2 regions of the Bradyrhizobium sp. OAE829 genome follow, and region 1 is predicted to be linked to the other one. Evidence: predicted binding sites of a transcription regulator. Region 1 holds the regulator's gene; the other holds the start of a gene.

Evidence for each region. Region 1 encodes LexA, which represses DNA repair genes until DNA is damaged. Its sites were predicted from a motif close to TGTTCNNNNTGTGTTCNG; they were not measured.
Region 2: uvrA (excinuclease ABC subunit UvrA) is a predicted target of LexA. The motif match lies at 3,873-3,890, and genes of this name have one in related genera.

What each region holds. Positions count from the first base shown of each region.
Region 1 is NZ_JBEPOE010000001.1:514,545-522,502, reverse strand. It holds gene ABIE49_RS02410 (ComEC/Rec2 family competence protein) at 1-513, shown strand, start outside; gene ABIE49_RS02405 (hypothetical protein) at 556-978, opposite strand; gene ABIE49_RS02400 (hypothetical protein) at 1,117-1,356, opposite strand; gene lexA (transcriptional repressor LexA) at 1,585-2,292, opposite strand; gene ABIE49_RS02390 (molybdopterin molybdotransferase MoeA) at 2,548-3,759, opposite strand; gene ABIE49_RS02385 (HAD-IA family hydrolase) at 3,772-4,398, opposite strand; gene ABIE49_RS02380 (hypothetical protein) at 4,558-4,854, shown strand; gene ABIE49_RS02375 (NADH:flavin oxidoreductase/NADH oxidase) at 4,935-6,107, shown strand; gene ABIE49_RS02370 (PilZ domain-containing protein) at 6,218-6,457, opposite strand; gene ABIE49_RS02365 (hypothetical protein) at 6,528-6,710, opposite strand; gene ABIE49_RS02360 (GNAT family N-acetyltransferase) at 6,932-7,411, opposite strand; gene ABIE49_RS02355 (patatin-like phospholipase family protein) at 7,689-7,958, shown strand, end outside.
Region 2 is NZ_JBEPOE010000001.1:319,502-327,459, forward strand. It holds gene gyrA (DNA gyrase subunit A) at 1-53, opposite strand, end outside; gene ABIE49_RS01345 (DUF2306 domain-containing protein) at 280-678, opposite strand; one part of gene ABIE49_RS01350 (IS630 family transposase) at 750-1,352, opposite strand; one part of gene ABIE49_RS01350 (IS630 family transposase) at 1,354-1,689, opposite strand; gene ABIE49_RS01355 (single-stranded DNA-binding protein) at 1,984-2,475, opposite strand; gene ABIE49_RS01360 (outer membrane protein) at 2,953-3,708, shown strand; gene uvrA (excinuclease ABC subunit UvrA) at 3,978-6,962, shown strand; gene ABIE49_RS01370 (tetratricopeptide repeat protein) at 7,181-7,958, shown strand, end outside.

The DNA of each region.
Region 1 (7,958 bases):
GGTGTCCGCGGCCAGGACGGCAAACTGCATTTGATGCGCGCGGCCAAGGGAGCTTCAAGGGATGGCTTCCTTGTCAAGGAATGGCTGGCGGCGGATGCCGACGCGCGCAAGCCTGCAGATGCCTCGCTGACCGAGGGCGTCTCATGCGACGAGAGCGGCTGCGTGACGCAGGGCGCCGGTGGCGGGTTCGTGGCATTGGCGCTGCGGCCCGAAGCGTTGGCGGATGATTGTGAGCGCGCGGCGCTGTTGGTGACTGCAAGACCGTCGCCTGCGGCGTGCGGCGCTTCTGTGATCGATGCGGAGCGTCTGCGGCGGCAGGGCGCCATGGTGCTGCGGCGAAGCGGCAGCGGATTTACCATCGATGCCGTCAGGCCCCGGGGCGTCGATCGCCCATGGTCGCCGGCGATCGCGGGCGAGGGTGACGCGGAGACAACCATCCTCGCGCCGCGCCGTGCGGCGCCGCGTGCGGTCGATGCGACCCCGTCGGAAGCGGACCTGCAGGCCGAGGAATAAGGATTCACGTTCCCCGGCGGGGCGCGACCGGCGGCGCGGAATTCAACCGGTGGAAAGCGGTGTCGTCGTCGCCGTGCCCGCCTTCGTTGCCGCGCGCTCGGGAATCGGATGCACCACCGGCAATTGCAGCACGGTGACGCGCTGGCCCTCGCAAAGCTGCGTCACCAGCACATGGCTCCCGTCGGGAAATTCGATTGCGTCGTGGTGCCGTTCCTTGATGTGCGGATCAATGGTGTTGAACTTGCCGACGCGAAAACCGATCGTCCGCGTCCAGATCCAGCGGTTGTCGTATTTGACGTCTTGCGCGAAGGCCAGTTCGGTCCCGGGCAGCATGCAGACCGCAACTGCGGGATCGCGTTCGCTGGCAAAGCCGCGGGTCGAGGTGCCGCGGAAGGTGGTCGAAATCAATGTCTCGCCGACCTCAGCAGGACGCGTTGCCATCGCGTGCAAACTATAGTCACACATCGGATCGCTCCCTCGTAAGAGATAGAGACCCGGCCTCCCTCGAGGCGCTGGCCTCTATCAGAGTGGACTTGAGCAAAGTCTATTCCCGTTCTGGGCAATAGTGCGACGGAAAGGCCGGCGTGCCCGATCACAAACGCGCTACGGCGGCTGCGGATTTTCGGGCATCGGCGGCAGCGGCAGTTCGAAGGCGCCGAGATGGAATTGCTCCCTTCCGTCGTCGGCAATCCCGGGCAGCGCGACCAGCGTGAAGGCGGCCTCCGGATATTGCTGCCAGATCGCGAGATCTTCCGCCGTCACTGTCAGCCAGCCGAACCGGAGCATGTAGCGGCCCGGCTCGGTCACCAGGCCCGCCCTCTGCCAGGTGATCTTGGTGATCATATTGCTGACCACGTCTCGTCCCCCCGTTCGCACGCCTTTGAGCAAAAGCCTCAAACCAAACAGCGCGCCACGCCGCCAGTTTTTGCTGCGTTCTGGGCAATTGTGGGACGCGTGCAGGCGCACCGCGACGGTTAAGGCTGTACCAACTTCCGGACAACGAAAAGCCCCGGTCGACGGCCGGGGCTTTTTGCGATGCCGCACGCGGCTTGCATCTGACGCGGGCCGCCCTCAGTACTTCCGGTACAGCCCGATCAGCTTGCCCTGAATCCGGACCCGGTTCGGCGGCAGGATGCGGACTTCATAGGAGGTGTTGGCAGGCTCCAGCGCGATCGATGCGCCGCGGCGGCGGAAGCGTTTCAGGGTGGCTTCCTCCTCGTCGATCAGCGCCACCACGATATCGCCGGTGTCGGCGGTCTCGTTGCGCTGGATCAGCGCCATGTCGCCGTCGAGAATGCCGGCGTCCACCATGGAATCGCCGCGTACTTCGAGTGCGTAATGTTCGCCGGAGCCGAGCATGTCGGGCGGTACGCTGATGGTGTGGCTGCGGGTCTGCAGCGCCTCGATCGGCGTACCGGCGGCGATCCGGCCCATGACGGGAACGGCGACCGGACGGTTGCCGTCGTCCTCGGCGGGCGCGCTGGCGGCGCGGACCTTGCCGAGCGTGCCTTCGATGACGCTTGGGGTGAAGCCGCGGCGGCCGTTGCCGTTACCGGCGCCCGCAAGCTCGGGCAGCTTGATGACTTCGATGGCGCGGGCGCGGTTGGGCAGACGGCGGATGAAGCCGCGCTCTTCCAGGGCGGTGATCAGGCGGTGGATGCCGGATTTGGAGCGGAGGTCGAGCGCATCCTTCATTTCGTCGAAGGAGGGCGGCACGCCGGCTTCCTTGAGCCGTTCGTTGATGAAACGCAGAAGTTCATACTGTTTGCGCGTAAGCATCTCGAGCAATCCCCCGGTTGGCGCGTCGTAGTTCGTGGTCGTTCAATTTCGCGATCTTCAGTTTCGCGGTTCTTCAGATTCGCGGTTCTCGGTTGCGAGTGCGGTCTCAAATTCGGAAGTCCAAAACTCCCGTTTGTAGACACTAGCTCTCGAAACAAATCATGAACGGACACTATATGTTCGATACATGTTCCGCAACCACTTAATTTCAGGTGAACGCGCGCCGCGTTCGCCCGAACATTCCGTCGCGATACGTCATTCCGGCAGGCGCAGGAACTCGCATGGCGTGCCTTCCGGCACCGCCGGCGCAAACGGCGGACGTATCAAAAGCGCCCGTGCCGCAGCGAGATTTCCAAGCAGCGACGAATCCTGGTGGCTCACCGGCACCGCGATCAACGCGCCGTCCTCGCGCCGCTCGAGCCGTGCGCGCAAATAGTCTTCGCGCTGGTCGTTGGCGGGAAGATCGCGGCCGAGCAGGGCGGTCTCGCGCGCGTGATGGATGGTCTTTCGGCCCGACAGCGCGCGAATCAGCGGCACCAGAAACAGGAAACCGCAGACATAGGACGAGACCGGATTGCCGGGCAGGCCGATCACCCGCATCGCCCCGAGGCGCCCGTGCATCATCGGCTTGCCCGGCCGCATCGCGATGCGCCAGAACGCCATGGCGACGCCCTCGGCCTCCAGCGAGCGCTTGACGAGGTCGTGGTCGCCGACCGAGGCGCCGCCCATCGTGATCAGGATGTCGGCGCCGGATGCGCGGGCGCGGCGGATGCCGTCAGTGGTCGCCTCGATCGTGTCGGCGGCGATGCCGAAATCGATGGTCTCGGCGCCCTCGGCCCGCGCCAGCGCGCGCAGCGCGTAGCCGTTGGAGTAGACGATCTGGCCGGGGCCGGGGCTCGAGCCCGGCATCACCAGCTCGTCGCCGGTGGCGAGCACCGCCACCTTGGGGCGGCTGATCACGGCGAGTTCCGGATAATTCATGCCGGCGGCGAGCGACAGATCGCGTTCGGTGAGGTGGCTTCCTTTGGTAAGCAGCACATCGCCCTCGCGGAAATCGGCGCCGGCGGCGCGGATATGCCGTCCCGGTTTGGCGGTTTCCGTGATCGTGATGTGCTCGCCGCTGGCGGCCGTGTCTTCCTGGATGATGACGGCGTCGGCGCCATCAGGGATCACCCCGCCGGTGAAAATCCTGACTGCTTCGCCGGGCCCCACCTTGCGTTCGAACGGGCGGCCCGCCGCGACTTCGCCGATCACCCTCAGCCGCGCGGAGAGGTCGGCGGCATCAGTCGATCGCACCGCATAGCCGTCCATCGCCGACATCGCCTGCGGCGGCTGCGTGCGCTTTGCCGCAAGGTCGCGCGCGAGCACGCGATGCCAGGCGGTGTCGAGTGCGGCCATTTCTTCCGCCAACGGATCGGCGCCCGCAAGGATCGCGGCCAGTGCATCAACGACCGGCATCAGGGCCACGGCAACACCCTCTCAAATTCCCAGCGCGGCAAGCGCCTTTGCGACGTCATCCGGCCCTGTCACATGCACCGCGGCCAGGCCGCGCGCCCGCGCGCCGTCGATGTTCGCGGCGGAATCGTCGAAGAACACGATGCGGGAGGCGGGAACACCGATCGCCTTGACGACATGATCATAGGCCGCCGCATCGGGCTTTCGAAGCCCGATCGTCGATGACAAATAGATTTCGCGGAAATGGCCGAGCACGCCGGCATAGGCCTGGCTGAAATGCACGACATGCGCGTTGTTGGTGTTGGAGAAGGCATAAAGCGGCAGGCGTTGTCCGGCGCGCGCCAGCGATGCTGATATATCGGGCATTTCGCCGGCGAAGATCGCGTTCCAGCCTTCCAGGAACTCGGCGTCGGATATGCCGATACCGAGCGAGACTCGCAGGCCTGCGAAGAATTCGGCGTCGCTGATCTCGCCCCGCTCGTGACGATGCCAGGCGTCATTGGGCAAGAACCGCTCGACCAGCTGTGCGGGCTCGCAGCGGGCATGGCCGGCCCAGGTGGCGACCACCTTGCCGAAGTCGATATCGAGCACGACGCGTCCGAGATCGAACAGCAGCGCGTCGGCGGAGTTGGGGAGAAGCGGGGCATTCATGCCAGACGTTTACAAAACTGGGCCGCTCTGGGCAACGACTGGCTGCAGCCGGCGAAATGCGCGTTTTCGCGAGCAATTTCCGCCCAATCCAGCATTTAGGCTGGCGCGGGAGCTGTGCTATTCGTTTGCCAGGAACGTCCGGGGAGTGATCGCATGAAAATGATTGGCATCGTGGCTGTGATGGTCTTGCTGGCCGGGCCGGCGTTGGCCCAGCAGGCACCCGTTCAAAGATACGGGGAGGAGGACAAGGAAAAGACGCGATCGGATATCGCGGCGGAGAAGGAGGCCGAGCGGGCTTACAAGCGGTCGCTGGGCAATATTCCGGAGCAAAAGAGCACCGATCCCTGGGGAACCGTGCGCAGCGACAATGCCGCCCCGAAAGCTGCCGCCAAGCCGCCCGCGAAACCGAAGGCAGCCAAAACGGATAGCAAGACCGAGACCACCGCAAAACAATAACAGGCATCCGCCGGCAGCTTGCCGGGAGAGCGATGCCCAGGATTCCGGGAAACCGGAGAGGGCGCGAGCAAGGAACAACAATGTCGAACACGCTGCTGTTTTCGCCGGTGAGGATCCGCGGCGTCGAGCTGAAGAACCGCATCGTGGTGCCGCCGATGCACCAATATTCCGCCGTGAAGGGTTTTCCGACCGACTGGCACCTGATGAACTCAGGCAAATTTGCCGCCGGCGGCGCCGGGCTTGTCGTCGTCGAGTCGACCAAGGTCGAGCGCCGCGGTTGCGGCACGGTCGGCGATCTCGGCATCTGGGACGATGCCTTTGTCGAGCCGCTCGGCCGCCTCGTCACATTCATCCATCAGCAGAATGCGGTCGCCGGCATTCAGCTCGGCCATTCCGGCCGCAAGGCGCGCGCGACCCGGCCGTGGGAAGGCGACCGGCCGCTGCAGCGGACGCCCGAGATCGAGGATTGGGAAGCCTGGTCGCCGGTGGCGCCGAGCGCGATTGCCCATAGCGAAAAATGGCCGGTGCCGAAGGCGCTGGAACGCCATGAGGTGAAAGACCTGGTGCAGGCCTGGGGCGAGGCCGCGCGGCGCGCCCATGAGGCCGGCTTCGACGTGCTGGAGCTGCACGGCGCGCACGGCTATCTCGTGCATCAATTCTTGTCCGAGCGATCCAACCAGCGCACCGACGAATATGGCGGCTCCGAGGCCAACCGGATGCGCTTCATCACCGAGATCACCGAAGCGGTGCGCACGCACTGGCCCGACCACAAGCCGCTGTTCGTCCGCCTGTCGGTGGAGGACAACGCCGGATGGGGACCGGAGCAAAGCGCGCGGCTGGCGAAGATCCTCAAGGCCAAGGGCGTCGACGTCATCGACTGTTCGTCCGGCGGCATCACCGAGATGGCGCCGATCCTCGGCAAGGAAATCAAATACAGCTACCAGGTGCCGCTGTCGGACTATGTCAAACGCCACGCCGATATCATGACCATGGCGGTCGGCCTCATCATCCATGGCGACCAGGCCGAGCAGATCCTGCAGGACAAGCAGGCCGACCTGATCGCGGTCGGCCGCGAAATCCTCAACAACCCGAACTGGCCGATGGACGCCGCCCTCAAACTCGGCGTCGAAGGCCCGTTCCGCAACGTGCCGCCGCAATTCGGCTACTGGCTCGGCACGCGGGCCAAGCGCGGCTTTGGCACGCAGCCGTCGACCTGGCAGAGCGGGCTGAACGAGGCGGGGAAGGTGGAGTGAGACCGGTAGCCCGCATGAGCGCTGGCGACATGCGGGGTATCGGAGGAAATGCCAGAGTCCCGGATGTCGCTTCTCCCATCCGGGCTACGCAACTCATCCCGGCTACATAACTAATCGAAGGCGACACCGATCCGGTATTCTTTCCGCCAAACAATGTGGCACGCCAGCTTCAGGCCATCTTCTGGCACAATCAATGTGAAGTTTTGAGGCACCCGGACGATATCGAATATCTCAAGCGCTGCTCCCGTCGCGGAGATATCGCGGATCATGCATTTGATCTTGTCGCCACCGTGATCAATCTTCGCGGGCTTGGCAACACGGAAGCGAGGCGCAATGCGAGTTTCGACCATAACCGGATTCTCCGGTTGAACAGAAAAAAATCATCATCGGGACTAAACGCCTGATGGTCGCGTCTTGGTTCTAGAACTTGATCTTCGAATTTTGATATTCCTGACTCGTCAGGATCTCCCGGGCCGCATCGCGCAGGTCTCTAATCATCTTGGCCGTTTCGTCCGCTGCTTTTCCAGTGGCAGTCCTGCTGTGCCCTTCGAGGCTATCCGCCGAGTCCTTCAGTAGATCAGAAATTCTCTTTAATTTAAGCATCGATTGGTCCAGCAACGAGATCAAATTTCTCGACAATGGAAACAATGCCAAGCTGGATGCGACCTGACAAACCAGGTCACGGCGCTATTGTGCGCCCGAAGCATTGCCTCTGATGCAATCCAGCGTAACGTAGAAGTACTGAGGGTTTCTTAACTGAAAGCGGCGCCGGTTCCATCCTGTGGGCAGGTTGAACCACGGCTGCATTCCCGCCGCTTTATGCTTTACATCCGTTTCTCGAAGAACACACTCGCCGCAATGGATTGCGGCGCTTTCAGCGCGTAATCGCCGAACGCGGAACATTCCCGAAATCCCGTGCGTATATAGAGCCGCATCGCCGCGATCTGGCGCGTTCCCGTCTCCAGGCGCAGCACGGGAAGCCCGGCGCGACGCACCTCGTCCTCGATGCGCGCGAGAATGGCGTCGGCAACGCCCTGGCCCCGCGCGGTGCCGCGCACATACATGCGCTTGACCTCGGCATATTCCGGGAAGAGGGCGACGCCGCCGCAGCCCACCGCCACGCCGTGACGTCGCGCGAGGAAGAAGCGGACATGCGGTTGAAAGATGGCATCGATGGAAAAGCCATGCCGCTGCTCCGGTGGATACTCCACTGCGAGCACGGCCTCGAGTTCGCCGATCAGCAGGCGCACCTCATCGGTCGCGGCCAGCGCAACTTCGATCTGCACGTCATCGCCGTTGCTCATCGGTGCTCCTTCTTGGACCCGTACGTTAGCGAGCTTGGCCCGGGCGAGCGAAGCGATATCAGGATTTTTTCAGATTCGTCCCGATAATTGCAACGAGATGCCGAAGATTGCAGGCGGCTTAACGCGATCGATCAAATGTCGAGTAATTGACATTACCGCCCATCCACCATGGCTGAACGAATCCGGTTGCGTGCCAAGCCACTTGAACGCTTTAGCTGCTATGTGTTCACGCCCGAACAGTCACGTGCGCCGCGCAGTCTCGATCGAGGAGAACATAATGGTAGATGGTGCCACCGCATCTGAGCCTCCCTTCGTCCCCGACGCTCCCCTTCTCGCCGATGCCGCAACGCCTCCCGAGGCCTTCGTTCCCTCCGACGTCTCGATCTTCAGGATGCTGACCGCAGAGCAGCGTCAGGAGATCCGGGGTTTCATGCGCGAGCTGGTCATTCTGCGCGGCGAAGAGCTTGTCGCCGAGGGCGATGCGTCGGACGCTTTCTTTGAAGTCGTGCGCGGCGCGTTCACGGTGCAGCGCGCGGGCGACGAAGGG
Region 2 (7,958 bases), 200 kb from region 1:
ATATCGGAAGGCGCCGGCGGCTCGCCGGGCTTGTTCTCATCGTTGTCAGACAAAGGGGGGATCCGGTCAGTTCTAAGCTGGGAATCATATAGCGTATCGGGGGGCTTTTAACCACCCCAAGGCGCTCCCGGCCAGCTGTTTTTCCCTTCGTTTTTTCATGGACTTACAGGACCTACGGCGCCTTTCTGGCAAGCCAGCGCGCCAGCCATTTCCGGGGCACTGATACGGCCGTCTCCGGGATGAAAGTTTGCTCGTCGAAACCGGCGTTCTCAGCTTCGCCTATTGCCCGAAAACCACCGCGTGCATGATCCGCCCGGGAACGAAGGTGAACAGCCCCGCGACAACCAGCGCGCCGGCAAAGATCGAGATCATCGTGATCTTGTGGCCGCGGACCTTGTGCCGGCGCGCGTACAACACGCCAAGCACCAGCATGATCGGCGTGAAGATCGACAGCAGATGGATCGGGCTCCAGGGACCCAGCAGCCTGATCTCGTGGATCCAGAACGAGGAGATCGCGACCACGGCCATCAGGCCAACCCAGATCCAGCCCAGCGTCCGGTGCGGCAGCGTTCCCTTCGGGGCAGCAAACTGGACGACGCCCAGCGCGAACGCCGCCATGGCCGCAAAGGCGTGAAGCGGGATCGCAGGGGCGGCCTCCAGCAGTGGCGCGAGGCTCATGACGGACGCTCCCCCAAGGTTCCTTCCGGCGACGGCCCCGCTCGATCTGCGAACGCTAAAGCGTGATGGCATTAAGTTCGATAGCCTGAATTTTTGAGGTAGTTGGCACATTCCTCTGAGGTGAAGGCATCGAGTGCGTAGCCGATTGCGGCGCAGACCGCGTCGACGGTTCGCGCGGCAGCTTTGCGGACCAGATGCTTGAGCTTGGCAAAGACCTGCTCGATCGGGTTCAGGTCAGGCGAGTATTTTGGCAGGAAGAAGAGTTTGGCGCCGACCGAACGGATGAGCTGGCGAACTGCTTTGCTCTTGTGGCTGCCGAGGTTATCCAAAACGACGATATCGCCGGGTCGAAGGATGGGCAGAAGAACCTTCTCGACATAGGTGCGAAAGCTCACGCCATCGATCGGCCCCTCGATAAACCATGGCGCATCGATCCGGTCATGGCGCAGGGCCGCCAGGAAGGTCATGGTCTTCCAGCGGCCGTGGGGAACCTTGGCGTGAAGCCTGCGCCCGCGCGGCGCCCATCCCCGCAAGGGAGCCATATCGGTCCGCGTCCAGGTCTCGTCGATGAAGACCAGTCGCTCAGCTTCGACGCGACCTTGATACTTTGTCCATTGGAGGCGCCGCCGCGCCACGTCGGGTCGATCGCGTTCGTCAGCCGCCACGCTTTTTTTTGAAGCTGAGCTTCTCGGCATGCACGAAGTCCCACACCGAGTGGTAGTCGACCTTCAGGCCGCGTCCGGCAAGCTCGGCAACGAGCCCTCGTATGGTGAAATCGCCGTCTTTGATCCGTTGCGACAGCCAAACCGCATGGTCTCCCGAAACTGCCTTCGGCTTATGACCACCCATCTGGCCCGGAGCAACGCTGCCAGTATCCTCGACCCGCTGCATCCAACCGATCGCTGTGCTGATCGCGACCCCAAACTGCTTGGCTGCCTGATTGCGGGACATCCCGCCCTCGATCGCGGACACGACACGCTTGCGAAGATCCAGAGAATAAGGCTTGCCCATCCATGCTGGCCTCCGTCCAGCCATCATGGTGAATCAGAAACCCACTGATTTGGGAATCCCAAATCGATTCAACCTAACCCCATCCCGCTTTAGATGGAAAACGTTAAACCAATATCCTAATGTAAATATCATTTACATAGAAGCGAGTCAAAGTGCTGCGGCGCACAACGACACTTCAGCTGAATCAGACTGTTGGGTCAGGCTCTCAAGAATAAACACCAGCCAACCGAGCTTGCCCGAGCCGCCTATTTTTTGGCGGCTCACAAGCTCCGGTCAGGCCTGAACGGTTCCCGATCAGAACGGGATATCGTCGTCCATGTCGTTGTTGCGGCCGGCACCGGCGGCTACCGCGCGGCGCGGCGCGGATGTGGCCTGGCCACCGCCAAAATCGCCGCTGGAATCATCCGACCCAAAACTGCCGCCCCCGCCGCCGGAGCGGCCGTCGAGCATCGTCAGGGTCGAATTGAAGCCCTGCAGCACCACTTCGGTCGAGTATTTCTCCACCCCGCTCTGGTCGGTCCATTTGCGGGTCTGCAGCGCGCCCTCGATGTAAACCTTGGCGCCCTTCTTCAGGTACTGCTCGGCGACCTTGCAGAGCCCTTCATTGAAGATCACGACGCGGTGCCACTCGGTCTTTTCCTTGCGCTCGCCGGTGCCCTTGTCGCGCCAGGTTTCCGAGGTCGCGATGCTCAGATTGGCGATCGGCCGCCCGTCCTGTGTCCGCCGGATTTCCGGATCCTTGCCGAGGTTTCCGACCAGGATCACCTTGTTCACGCTTCCCGCCATCGTCGCTCTCCACTCAAAATCGGTACCAAAAAACTGCTGCGCGACCGCTGCAATCGGCCGGCACGGGCCGCCCGATTGGCCGCCTCATCCGCATCAGGGACATTTGAGACGACCCTATACGCCCGATGGCCGCCCCGACTTAGCGATCCCTCGGCAATCCAGCGGTTATCCACATATAGCATTGCCCGCGGCATTGTTCCAGTTTTGTTCTACGCAACCTCAGGTCATCCATGCCCTGCCGGTATTTCGGTATCTGCTCCGTGCCAGGGGTCGCGCCCAGCCGGAGCTGCGCGACGGATATTCTAAACAAATCATTACCTTGAAGGGTCCGCACTTGGCCCGCGAGTGTTGCATTTCGGAGACGGCATTTCCGGTTGAATTGGCGTATGGATTTATCCAACGGCGCGGCGCTCGCGTCTTGGACGAAAACGCTTCGGGACCAACGGGAAGCGGACAAAGGACTGGGGACTGTTTGAAATGAAGAAGTTTTTGCTGGGTACGGTTGCTCTCGTTGCCTTCGCGGCTCCCGCCGCGGCTGCTGATCTCGCTGCGCGTCCTTACACCAAGGCGCCCCCGATGATCGCGGCCATCTACGACTGGAGCGGCTTCTACGTCGGCGCCAACGGTGGTTGGGGTTCGAGCCGCAAGTGCTGGGACGCCTTGAATGGCGCGGGCGTGTTCGTTGCCAGCGAAGGTTGCCACGATGCGAGCGGCGGCACCGCCGGTGGCCAGATCGGTTATCGCTGGCAGGCCGGCACGTGGGTGTTCGGCGTCGAAGGACAGGGCAACTGGGCCGACTTCAGCGGCAGCAGCGTGAGCCTTGGACCCGTGGGCTTTGGCGCGGGAACGACCATTCGCTCGAAGGTCGACGCGTTCGGCCTGCTCACCGGTCAGGTCGGTTACGCCGCCAACAACGTCCTGTTTTACGTCAAGGGCGGTGCAGCTGTGACCGCCGATCGCTATCGCGTCAATGCCACGGTCGGCAACGCTCTGATCGCTTCGTCCAACGATGACAACCGCTGGGGTGGCGTGGTCGGTGTCGGCCTCGAATACGGCTTCGCCCCGAACTGGTCGGCCGCCGTCGAATACGATCATCTGTTCATGGGGAACCGAACCTCCACCTTCACGAATGTGGCTGGCGGCACCTTCGGCGAACGCATCAGTCAGGACGTCGATCTCGTCACCGTGCGCGTCAACTATCGCTGGGGTGGCCCGGTGATCGCGAAGTACTGAGCTTCGCTACACCAACCGATTTGATGAAAAGGCCGGCCTAGTGCCGGCCTTTTTGTTTTATGTGCGTTGCGGTTCCGCTGCCATCTGCTGCCATTGCGATTTCGTGGCAACTCCTTGCAAAACAAACCGTTGATGGCTCGCTGCGAGCACTGGAAATCCCGCGCCGTTCTTCCTACGTTCCAGCTTTCTGCCATCGGCGCCCGGCTTAGGTTTACCCTAGGCCATGCGCGCCCAACGTGGCGCGCCTCCACGCGCCTGGAAATGCCGATATGGATGAAGTGCTGAGGGCGAAGCGCCAAACCAACGCCGGCTCGGGAACGCGCGCGATTACGATCCGCGGCGCGCGCGAGCACAATCTGAAAAACATCGACGTCGAGATTCCCCGCGACAAGCTCGCGGTGTTCACCGGCCTGTCCGGCTCCGGCAAATCCTCGCTCGCCTTCGACACCATCTACGCCGAGGGCCAGCGCCGCTACGTCGAGTCGCTCTCGGCCTATGCGCGCCAGTTCCTCGAGATGATGCAGAAGCCGGACGTCGACCAGATCGACGGCCTGTCGCCGGCGATCTCGATCGAGCAGAAGACGACGTCGAAGAACCCGCGCTCGACCGTCGGCACCGTCACCGAGATCTACGACTACATGCGCCTGCTATGGGCGCGCGTCGGCGTGCCCTACTCGCCCGCCACGGGCCTGCCGATCGAAAGCCAGCTGGTGTCGCAGATGGTCGACCGCGTGCTGGCGCTGCCGGAAGGCACCAGGCTCTATCTGCTGGCGCCGGTCGCGCGCGGCCGCAAGGGCGAGTACAAGAAGGAGCTCGCCGAATACCTCAAGAAGGGCTTTCAGCGCGTCAAGATCGACGGCAGCTTCTATGAGCTCGCCGAGGCGCCTGTTCTCGACAAGAAATTCCCGCACGACATCGACGTCGTCGTCGACCGCATCGTGGTCCGATCAGACATCGGCCAGCGCCTCGCCGAAAGTTTTGAGACCGCCTTAAAACTCGCCGAAGGGCTCGCGGTGATCGAATACGCCGACGCGCCCGCGGGCGCCGCCGAGGAAAAGAAGTCCGACAAGAAGACCGCAAAGATCCACGACAAGAGCGGCCCGGAACGGATTCTGTTTTCGGAGAAGTTCGCCTGCCCGGTATCCGGCTTCACCATTCCCGAGATCGAGCCCCGGCTGTTCTCGTTCAACAACCCCTATGGCGCCTGCCCGGCCTGCGGCGGCCTCGGCGTCGAGCAGCACATCGACGAGGACCTCGTCATCCCCGACAAGGAGCTGACCTTGCGGAAGGGCGCGATCGCGCCGTGGTCCAAATCGTCCTCGCCCTATTACATCCAGACGCTGACCGCGCTTGGCAAGTTCTACAAGTTCACGCTCGACACCAAGTGGAAGGACCTGCCGAAGAAGACGCAGGCCGCGATCCTGCACGGCTCCGGCGACGACGAGATCAAGTTCTCCTATGAGGACGGGGTGCGCTCCTACGACACCAAGAAACCGTTCGAGGGCGTCATCACCAACCTCAACCGCCGTTTTCGCGAGACGGAAAGCGAATGGGCGCGCGAGGAGCTGGCAAAGTATTTCTCCGACATCCCCTGCGAGGGCTGCCACGGCTACCGGCTGAAGCCGGAGGCGCTGTGCGTCAAGATCGGCGGCAAGCATATCGGCGAGATCAGCGAACTCTCGGTGCGCCGCGCCGGCGAATGGTTCGAGAGCGTGCCGAAGGCGCTCAACGCCCAACAGAACGAGATCGCCATCCGCGTGCTGAAGGAGATCCGCGAGCGGCTGTCGTTCCTGCTCGACGTCGGCCTCAATTATCTGACGCTGTCGCGTTCGTCCGGCACGCTCAGCGGCGGCGAAAGCCAGCGCATCCGCCTCGCCTCCCAGATCGGCTCGGGGCTAACAGGCGTGCTCTATGTGCTGGATGAACCTTCAATCGGCCTGCACCAGCGCGACAATGCGCGGCTGCTGGAGACGCTGAAGCGGCTGCGCGACCTCGGCAATACCGTGATCGTGGTCGAGCATGACGAGGACGCCATTCGGCTGGCCGATTTCGTGCTCGACATCGGCCCCGGCGCCGGCATGCATGGCGGCCATATCGTCGCGCAAGGCACGCCCGCCGAGGTCATGGCCAATCCGAAGTCGCTGACCGGCAAGTACCTCACTGGCGAATTGTCGGTGGCGATCCCCGAGCGCAAGCCGCCGAACCATCGCCGCACCATCAAGGTGATCAACGCCCGCGGCAACAACCTGAAAAACGTCTCGGCGGAAATTCCGCTCGGCTTGTTCACGGCCGTCACTGGCGTGTCCGGCGGCGGCAAGTCGACTCTGCTGATCGACACGCTCTACAAGGCGATCGCGCGAAAGCTCAACAACGCCAGCGAGGGCGCCGCGCCCCACGACCGCATCGAGGGGTTGGAGCATATCGACAAGATCATCGACATCGACCAGTCGCCGATCGGCCGCACCCCGCGTTCCAACCCCGCGACCTATACCGGCGCCTTCACGCCGATCCGCGAATGGTTCGCCGGCCTGCCGGAAGCCAAGGCGCGCGGCTATGAGCCCGGGCGCTTCTCCTTCAACGTCAAGGGCGGCCGCTGCGAGGCCTGCCAGGGCGACGGCGTCATCAAGATCGAGATGCACTTCCTGCCTGACGTCTACGTCACCTGCGACGCCTGCAAGGGCAAGCGCTACAACCGCGAGACGCTGGAAGTCCTGTTCAAGGGCAAGAGCATCGCCGACGTGCTCGACATGACGGTGGAGGAAGCCGCCGAGTTCTTCAAGGCCGTCCCGCGCGTCCGCGAAACCTTCAAGACGCTGCACCGCGTCGGCCTCGACTACATCCATGTCGGCCAGCAGGCCACGACGCTGTCCGGCGGCGAAGCCCAGCGCGTCAAGCTGGCAAAAGAACTGTCAAAGCGCGCGACGGGACGCACGCTCTACATCCTGGACGAACCCACCACCGGGCTTCACTTCCACGACGTCGCCAAACTCCTGGAAGTGCTGCACGAGCTGGTCTCGCAGGGCAACACGGTGGTCGTGATCGAGCACAACCTCGAAGTCATCAAGACCGCCGACTGGGTCATCGACCTCGGCCCCGAAGGCGGCGACGGCGGCGGCGAAATCGTCGCCTGGGGCCCGCCGGAGGACATCGTGAAAGCGCCGCGGAGCTACACGGGCAAGTTCCTGGAGCCGGTGCTGAAGCGGGCGGCGGGGAAGCCGCGGAAGAGTACGGGAGCGAGCGAGGCGGCGGAATGACGCAGCTTAAGCGTAGGCAACTTCGCCGCTAAGTATGACACTTTAGGTTGCTATTATCGACCTTGCATCTTAGTTTGTGGACTTCATGGAGGACACCCGATGCGCTGGCTCGTCTTGTTGCTGGCCTTGTTGATTTTGATACCGGATGTCGCATCCGCTGGACCGAACGGGTCTACTCCTGCTCAGGAACCATGCTGCGGCGATGGAAAATAATCACAATGGGTCAAGCGACAACACAGCCTCGGCTTTCGCTTGAGACCCTTTTGGCATTTGGCTTCGGCGTCGTCTTTTGCGGCATTCTCGCATATGCAGGACTTCGCATTGAACCTATTACTGATCCCGGGCAGTTCTTTTTTCTGCGTGTCCTAGCTGCAATTAGCGCCGCAGGTGTTGCCGCAGTTATCCCGGGAATGTTGAACATTGAAATCGGACAAGGCAAGCTATTCGCACTGAGAGGAGCTGGCGCACTCGGCGTATTCGCCGTCGTCTTTCTCGTGAACCCTCCTGAGTTGCTGCGTAAAGCCGACGAGTCAAAACGCGCGATAATGTCGGGCAATTACAGCCAAGGACTATATGAAGACGCCGACCGAGCGGCAGATGAAATACTTAAGAATGAACCGGAGGACGGACAGGCTCTCAACATCAAGGGAGGCATTGCATTCTATCGCGGCCAGTTTCCATCGGCTGTGCAATATTTTAGAAGAGCACGCACGGCTTCCCCTAAGAACGCTACGTTCGCGAGCAATTACGCAAATGCTCTGATAGAGACGAAAGCATACAATGCTGCACTCGACGTCTTTAAATCAATAGACGACTCCCGAAGCGATCGCACATACGGCATAGGAAGAGCTTACTTCTATGCAGGAAACTATTCTGATGCAGAAAAATCGCTTGCTCAGATTTCATCAGATTACTGGCACGGATCTGCTCGAATAATTGAGGCGGCGGCAATAATTGCACTCGCTAACGAGGAGAAGGCCCCCGAAGCCAAATCAA